Regions from separate parts of the Burkholderia crassaminum genome, predicted to be linked through region 2. Evidence: riboswitches for the same ligand, from Rfam matches in the RefSeq annotation. Region 2 holds a riboswitch; the other holds the start of a gene.
What was found. Region 2 has a riboswitch for cobalamin ahead of ACPTTF_RS18920 (CbtB domain-containing protein). Riboswitches for the same ligand answer to the same signal wherever they lie in the genome.
Positions count from the first base shown of each region.

Region 1: linked by a shared signal. The riboswitch ahead of cobG (precorrin-3B synthase) and the one ahead of ACPTTF_RS18920 (CbtB domain-containing protein) in region 2 are both predicted to bind cobalamin.

Region 1 covers NZ_OZ183799.1:1,901,820-1,905,219, reverse strand. Annotated here, with positions in the region: gene cbiE (precorrin-6y C5,15-methyltransferase (decarboxylating) subunit CbiE) at 1-741, opposite strand, end outside; gene ACPTTF_RS08720 (hypothetical protein) at 866-1,162, opposite strand; cobalamin riboswitch at 1,305-1,495, shown strand; gene cobG (precorrin-3B synthase) at 1,603-2,967, shown strand; gene ACPTTF_RS08710 (precorrin-8X methylmutase) at 2,960-3,400, shown strand, end outside.
Region 2 covers NZ_OZ183800.1:387,070-390,469, forward strand. Annotated here, with positions in the region: gene ACPTTF_RS18910 (inorganic phosphate transporter) at 1-1,256, opposite strand, end outside; gene ACPTTF_RS18915 (histidine phosphatase family protein) at 1,442-2,029, opposite strand; cobalamin riboswitch at 2,080-2,218, shown strand; gene ACPTTF_RS18920 (CbtB domain-containing protein) at 2,252-2,461, shown strand; gene ACPTTF_RS18925 (CbtA family protein) at 2,475-3,197, shown strand; gene ACPTTF_RS18930 (LysR family transcriptional regulator) at 3,220-3,400, opposite strand, start outside.

The sequences.
Region 1 (3,400 bases), on a different replicon from region 2:
CGCGGGCGCGAGGCGACCGAGCGTCATCGCGCGCAGGTCGCGCTTGGTGAGCTGGCCGTCGTGACGGTACGCATCGTCGGGCAGGCCGGGCGTGAGCGCGCGGCGCGGCGCGTCGGGGCCGGCCTGGCAGTCGAGCGCAACCAGATTGAGCGCGGCCGTTTCGTCGACGCGCCAGTCCTGCGCGAGCCCGTCGAGACGCCGCTCGAGCGGGCCGCCCAGATGTTCGAACACGCAGATGCGGGTCGGCCCGAAGCCGCGTGCGACGAGTTCGGCCGCGACGGCGGCCGGCGTCCGGCCGTCGGCGCTCAGCACGAACAGGCGGCGTCCTGGCAGCAGGTGACGCGCGAGCGTCGCAAGCGGACGGCCGACGAGCGAGACTGCGCCGACATCCTGCAGCGCCCAGCCGAGGCGGGCGGCCGCCAGCGACAGCGACGACGGTGCGGGCAGCACACGCCAGTCATCGGCGCAAAGCTGGCGCGCGAGCGTCGCGCCGACGCCGAACAGCATCGGGTCGCCGCTCGCGAGCACGCACACGGGCGAGCCGCGCCGCGCGAGCACGCCCGCGAGATCGAACGGCGACGGCCATGCTTCGCGTTCGGCACGCAGCCGTGCGGGCAGCATGTCGAGATGCCGTTTCGCACCGACCACGAGCGTCGCGTCGAGCAGCGCGCGTCGTGCGCTGCGCCCAAGCCCCGCGTAACCGTCGTCGCCGATGCCCACTACCGTCAGCCACGCCGTCATGCACCCTTCCCCATCGTTCGATTCCATACAATTTGTTGCGATGCGCGGCTGCCGGGCCGCCGCGCGTTGATCCGTTTCCATGCTGTGCGCGTCGCCCGCCCGCCGGTGCGATACGGCGACGATGTCAGCCGAGCGGCACGCCGACGACAAACGTCAGCAAGGCCAGATACATGCCGGCGATCGACGCGATCAGCAGCCAGCCGAGCAGCAGCCACATGAGCGGCCGCGCACCGCCTTTCCTGTACAGGAGCGTTCCGCCCGCCACGATCGGCACGCCGAGGCCGGCAAGCCCGACATTCTTCGGCCACTCGGCCGACGGTGCAAGCGGGATCAGTATGCTCGCGAGCAGAACCCATGCGGGGATGGCCAGCAGGCCCAGCGCGATGCCCATGCCGAACAGCTCTGTCCTGCCGAGTTTCATAGCGGGTGCCGGCGGTCGCCGATCTGATGTCGAGCCGCCAATCGTACCATTGGCGAGACAGCGCAAAACCGGCTGCGGCCATGCTGCGACGCGGTTGCGCGGCGCATCGCCGCTGCCGGATCGTCGCGAAAATCGGGTATCCTACGGCCGTTCGTTCGCCGGTGCCCCTCGGGGCCGAAGAGGGAACACAGGGCGCACCACGCGCCGCTGTGGCTGCCCCCGCAACTGTAGACAGCGAGCCGATCTCCCCCTCATGCCACTGGTTCCACCGGGAAGGCCGGGAGCCGGCGCCGACCTGTCAGCCAGGAGACCTGCCGGCCAGAAAGTGCGTGCGTGCCAGTCGGCGTCGGGCGGGGTGTACCGATGCGTTGGCCGCGGCGCGACACTGCCCCGGTATCCCGTTGAGTTCCGCCCCCGTTTCGATTCCTGCGTCGCCCGTCGTGCGCCCTTCGGCTTGCCCGGGGCTCGTGCGCGTGGTCGCGGCCGCCGACGGCGGCCTGTGCCGGATCAAGCTGCCGGGCGGCCGGCTCGACGCGCGTCAGGCGCGTGCGATCGCCGCTGCCGCGCGTGACTTCGGCTCCGGTGCGATCGACGCGACCAATCGCGCGAACCTCCAGCTGCGCGGCATTCGCGACGGCGCGGCCGACGCGCTGATGCGCGCATTGCTCGACGCGGGGCTCGGCCCGCCCGTCGATGCCACCGCGAGCGCCACCGCCGATGCGGCCGCGCTCTCCGCGAGCGACGACGTCCGCAACGTGATGCTCAGCCCGCTCGCCGGCCACGACCCTGCCGCACTCGTCGATAGCCGCGCGCTCGCCGCACCGCTCTTCGACATGCTGGCGCGCGAGCCGCGCCGTGGCGAGCTGTCGCCGAAATTCTCGATCCAGCTCGACGGCGGCGAATCGGTTGCGACGCTCGATCATCCGCACGACATCTGGCTGGCCGCATGGCGTCGCGGCGACGGTGCGGTGCGCATTGCGGCCGGGCTGGCCGGCTGCCCGCCGGTCGCGCATGACGCCCCACCCGCTTTGGTCGATGTCGCGCCCGATCAAGGTACCGCGCTGGTCCGCGCGCTGCTGCTCGCGTTCCTCGATCTCGCGCCGGCGGACGTCACGCGGATGCGCGCACTGCTCGCAACCTGCGGCGAGCGCGTGCTGCTCGAACGCGCGCAGCACTATGTGCCCTTCCCGCTGGCGGCCGATCCGGCGCTCGCCGGCTGGCGCCGCACGCGCACCGACCCGGCGCTGCGTTTCGGCGTACGCCCTTCGCGCGATGCGGCGCGCTGCAACGTCGGCGCGCAATTCACGCTCGGCCGGCTCGATGCCACGCAACTGGAACGGCTCGCCGCGCTGGCCGAAACCGACGGCGACGGCACGCTGTCGATGACGCCATGGCAAGGCGTGTTCATGCACGGCGTATCGCGTGAACGCGCGCCGGCCACGCTCGATGCGCTGTCGTCGCTCGGCCTCGTCTGCGCGTCGTCCGACCCGCTGGCATCGGTCGTCGCGTGCACCGGCAGCGCGGGCTGCGCGAAGGCGCGTGCCGACACGAAACACGACGCGCTCGCGCTCGCCGCGCGCATCGGCCACGCGGTCGACGTGCACCTGACCGGCTGCGAGCGCCACTGCGCGCTGCCGCATCCCGCGACGCACACGCTCGTCGCGGTTGCGCCCGCGCACTACGACCTTTACCGGCGCGACGCAGCCGCGGGCCTCGGCGCCCCGCTCGCGCGCCATCTGACGATTGACCAGGCCGCGGCCCGACTGACGGGCGCGCGGCACAGCCAGGACACCACCGATGCTTGACTACATTCGCGACGGGCAGGAAATCTACCGCCAGTCGTTCGCGACGATCCGCGCCGAGGCCGACCTGTCGCAGGTTCCGCCCGACCTCGAGAAACTCGCGGTGCGCGTGATCCATGCGTGCGGGATGGTCGACGTCGCCTACGGCCTGCGCTTCTCGGCCGGTGCCGGCACGGCAGGCCGCACGGCGCTCGCGGCCGGTGCGCCGATCCTGTGCGACGCGCGAATGGTCGCCGAAGGCATCACGCGCGCGCGGCTGCCGGCCGACAACCGCGTGATCTGCACGCTCGGCGAGCCGGAGGTGCCCGATCTCGCGCGGCATCTCGGCAACACGCGTTCGGCTGCCGCGCTCGAACTGTGGCGTCCGCACCTCGCCGGCAGCGTCGTCGTGATCGGCAATGCGCCGACCGCGCTGTTCCACCTGCTCGACATGATC
Region 2 (3,400 bases):
ACCTTCACCCATGTCGGAATGAACTTGGTCGCGTGGTCGAGCTGCTTGCGATAGTTGTCGATCGCGAGCTTGTCGTCGGCGGCGAACGCGGGCTGACCCGACTTCTCGATCAGGCGGATTGCTTCGGACACCAGATACATCGTATTGCGCACGTTGTCGATGTCGTGTTGCGGCACGGCCGCCATCGAGCCCGACGCGCCAACCGCGGTCGCGAGCGACGTGGACAACTGCTGAACGGCGGGGATCACGGCCGGCGTCAGTTCGCGATGCTGCACGTAAAGCTCGACGTCGGCGCGCGGGTTCGCAGACGGTGCGACGCCGTTCGTGTACTTCCCGAACGTCGTGGCTGCCTGGTTTGCGACCGCAACGAAGGTCTGCGTCTCGGCCGGCGTGACGGCCTTGTTCAGTGCATAGGCAGTCGGCACCGTACCGATCAGGATCAGCATGATGAGGCCCATCCCTTTCTGCCCGTCGTTCGAACCGTGCGCGAACGACACGCCCGTGCAGGTCAGGATCAGCAGGCAGCGAATCCAGAACGGCGGCGGCTGATCCTTCGGCGGTTCCTTGTACAACTCCGGAACCCGCACGAGGGCTTTCAGCACGAGCAGCAGCAGCGCGGCGCACAGGAAGCCGACGATCGGCGAGAACAGCAGCGACTTGCCGACGCCGAGCGCCTGGCCCCAGTCGACGCCGCTCGTGCCGGACGGCCCGTGCATCAACTGGTTCATCAGCCCGACGCCGATGATCGACCCGATCAGCGTATGCGAGCTCGACGACGGCAACCCGAAATACCAGGTCGCGAGGTTCCACACGATCGCGGCGATCAGCAGCGCGAACACCATCGCGAAGCCCGCGCCGCTGCCGACCTGCAGGATCAGCTCGACCGGCAGCAACTGCAGGATGCCGAACGCGACGGCGCCGCTCGAGACCATCACGCCGAGGAAGTTCCACATGCCGGACCAGATCACCGCGACGTTCGGCGTCAGCGAGTGCGTATAGATCACGGTGGCCACTGCGTTCGCGGTGTCGTGGAAACCGTTGACGAATTCGAAGCCGAGCGCGATCAGCAACGCGGCGCCGAGCATCAGGTACGGGAACAGCGATCCTTCGCGCACTGGCGACAGATCGTCGATCAGGTGCGTGGCGATATAGATCGCGCCGATCGCGAGCACCAGCAGGAAGACGGCATAGCCGAGCTGTCTGGTGCGCTCGACGGAACCCGGCGAGTTCGGGGCAGACGAAGCAGGTTGATTCATGACGGTATCTCGTAAGGGAACCGCGACTGATCCTAGCTTCGGCTAGCAGTCAGTTTGATGACAGCAGGGATGGCGAACGGTATGTCTTACGGCGACGTAAGGTGGTCGTCGCCATGCGATTGCGATACGACGCGGCACGTCGGCTTGCGTCGTGCGCGATATCGCGAACGCAACACGGCAGGAGGCTAGGTGGCAGTGTCGCGCCGATCGTCGTCGGCGATCAACTTCCATCCGTGCGGCGACGCAGCGAAGGTCGTGCACGACAGCGGCGCAACGTCGATGCGGGTTGCCGCGTCGGGATCCAGCTGCAGCGCATGCGCGACGGCCGCGCGAACGATCGGCGCATGCGTGACGGCGACGATGTCGCGGCCGTGTTGCAGCGCGTTCATCCATGCGCCGACGCGGCGCATGGCTGCGTCGAACGATTCGCCTCCGTGCGGCGACGCGGACGGATCGCCGATCCACGCGCTCAATTCGTCAGGCAGGTCGCGCGCGAGGTCGTGCAGCCGCTTGCCGCGCCAGTTCCGGTAGTCGACGTCGCGCAGTGCGTCGTCGATGTCGGCGCGTAGTCCGAATGCATCGGCGGTCTGCACCGCACAGCGGGCCGGGCTGCACAGCACGAGCGAGCCGGCGACGTCCGTCCAGCGGTTGCGCAGTGCCGCGGCTTCGGCGAGCCCGTGCGCGTCGAGCGGATCGTCGTCGGGAAACGTGCCGGTGCGCATCGCCCGGGTCGATGCGTGTGCGATCAGGCGCAGCGAGGCATGCATGTTCATGTCGGTTTTCGGGGGCTCCGGGGCGGGACGCGATCGCCACCGTGCGATTACTTCAATACGCGAACGTTCGCGCGTACAATTCGCCCGATACGAAACGCGGAAGCCGGTGCAATTCCGGCGCGGTCGCGCCACTGTAACCGGGGAATCCATGATCCCGGAAGCCAGACCTGCCTTCGTACCCATTCAACATTTGCCGGGGCGCGATTCCCCTGAGGTGCATCCATGAGCGAAGCAGTGCTGAAGCCGGCGGTCGTGCCGGCGCCCATCCCCGTCCGTGAACTGTTGCCGTGGGCCGTGTTCGTCGGCCTGATCCTGTTGCTCGCCCTTTATTTCGTGGGTGCGGAACAAGGTGCGACGTCACTCGTGCCGGGCATGTACGTCCACGAATTCGTCCACGACGGCCGCCATCTGCTCGGCTTCCCCTGCCACTGACGCGGAGTTCATGATGGTCGGAAAGCTGCTCATGCGCGGGATGCTCGCAGGCATCGCCGCAGGCCTCCTCACGTTCGGTTTCGCGAGAGTCGTCGGCGAACCGCAAGTCGATCAGGCAATCTCCTTCGAAGAAAAAGCCGACGCCGCCAAGGGCGACGCACCGGAGCCCGAGCTGGTCAGCCGCCACACGCAGGCCGGCCTCGGTCTGCTGACGGGCGTCGTGACCTACGGCGCGGCATTCGGCGGGCTGTTCTCGCTGGTCTTCGCGTATGCCTACGGGCGAGGCAGCCGCCTCCGGGCACGGCCGCTGGCCGCCTGGCTCGCACTGGCGTCATTCGTCGCGCTCGTGATCGTGCCGAACCTCAAGTACCCGGCCAATCCGCCGTCGGTCGGCGATCCCGACACGATCGGCTATCGCACTGGCCTGTTCTTCCTGATGATCGCGATCTCGGTCGCGACGATGGTGTTCTCGGTCAGCGTGCGCCGCCATTTGCTGGCGAAGCTCGGCCAGTGGAACGCGTCGATCGTCGCCGGGCTCGTGTTTGTCGCGATCATCGCGGCCGTGCAGATCGGGCTGCCGTCGATCAGCGAGTTACCGGCCGATTTCCCGGCGGCCTTGCTGTGGAAGTTCCGCGTTGCGGCGATCGGCATGCAGGTGATCATGTGGACGACGATCGGCCTGCTGTTCGGCGCATGGGTCGAGCGCGGCGAACGCACCGGCCTGCGCGCCGCCTGACGCGCATTGCAACGGGGCGCGCCTAGCGCAGCATGCGCGGCGCGCTCCCGGTCGATTCGCGCGCCAGCGCGACGAACGCGGCCAGATAGTCGATCGACGCATCCGCCTCGCGGATGCCGAGGAAGATCTGCTTCGCGATTCCCTTCTTGCCGAGCTTGACCGGCACGACCGGCATCCGGTCGGCGTATTCGTCGGCCAGCCAT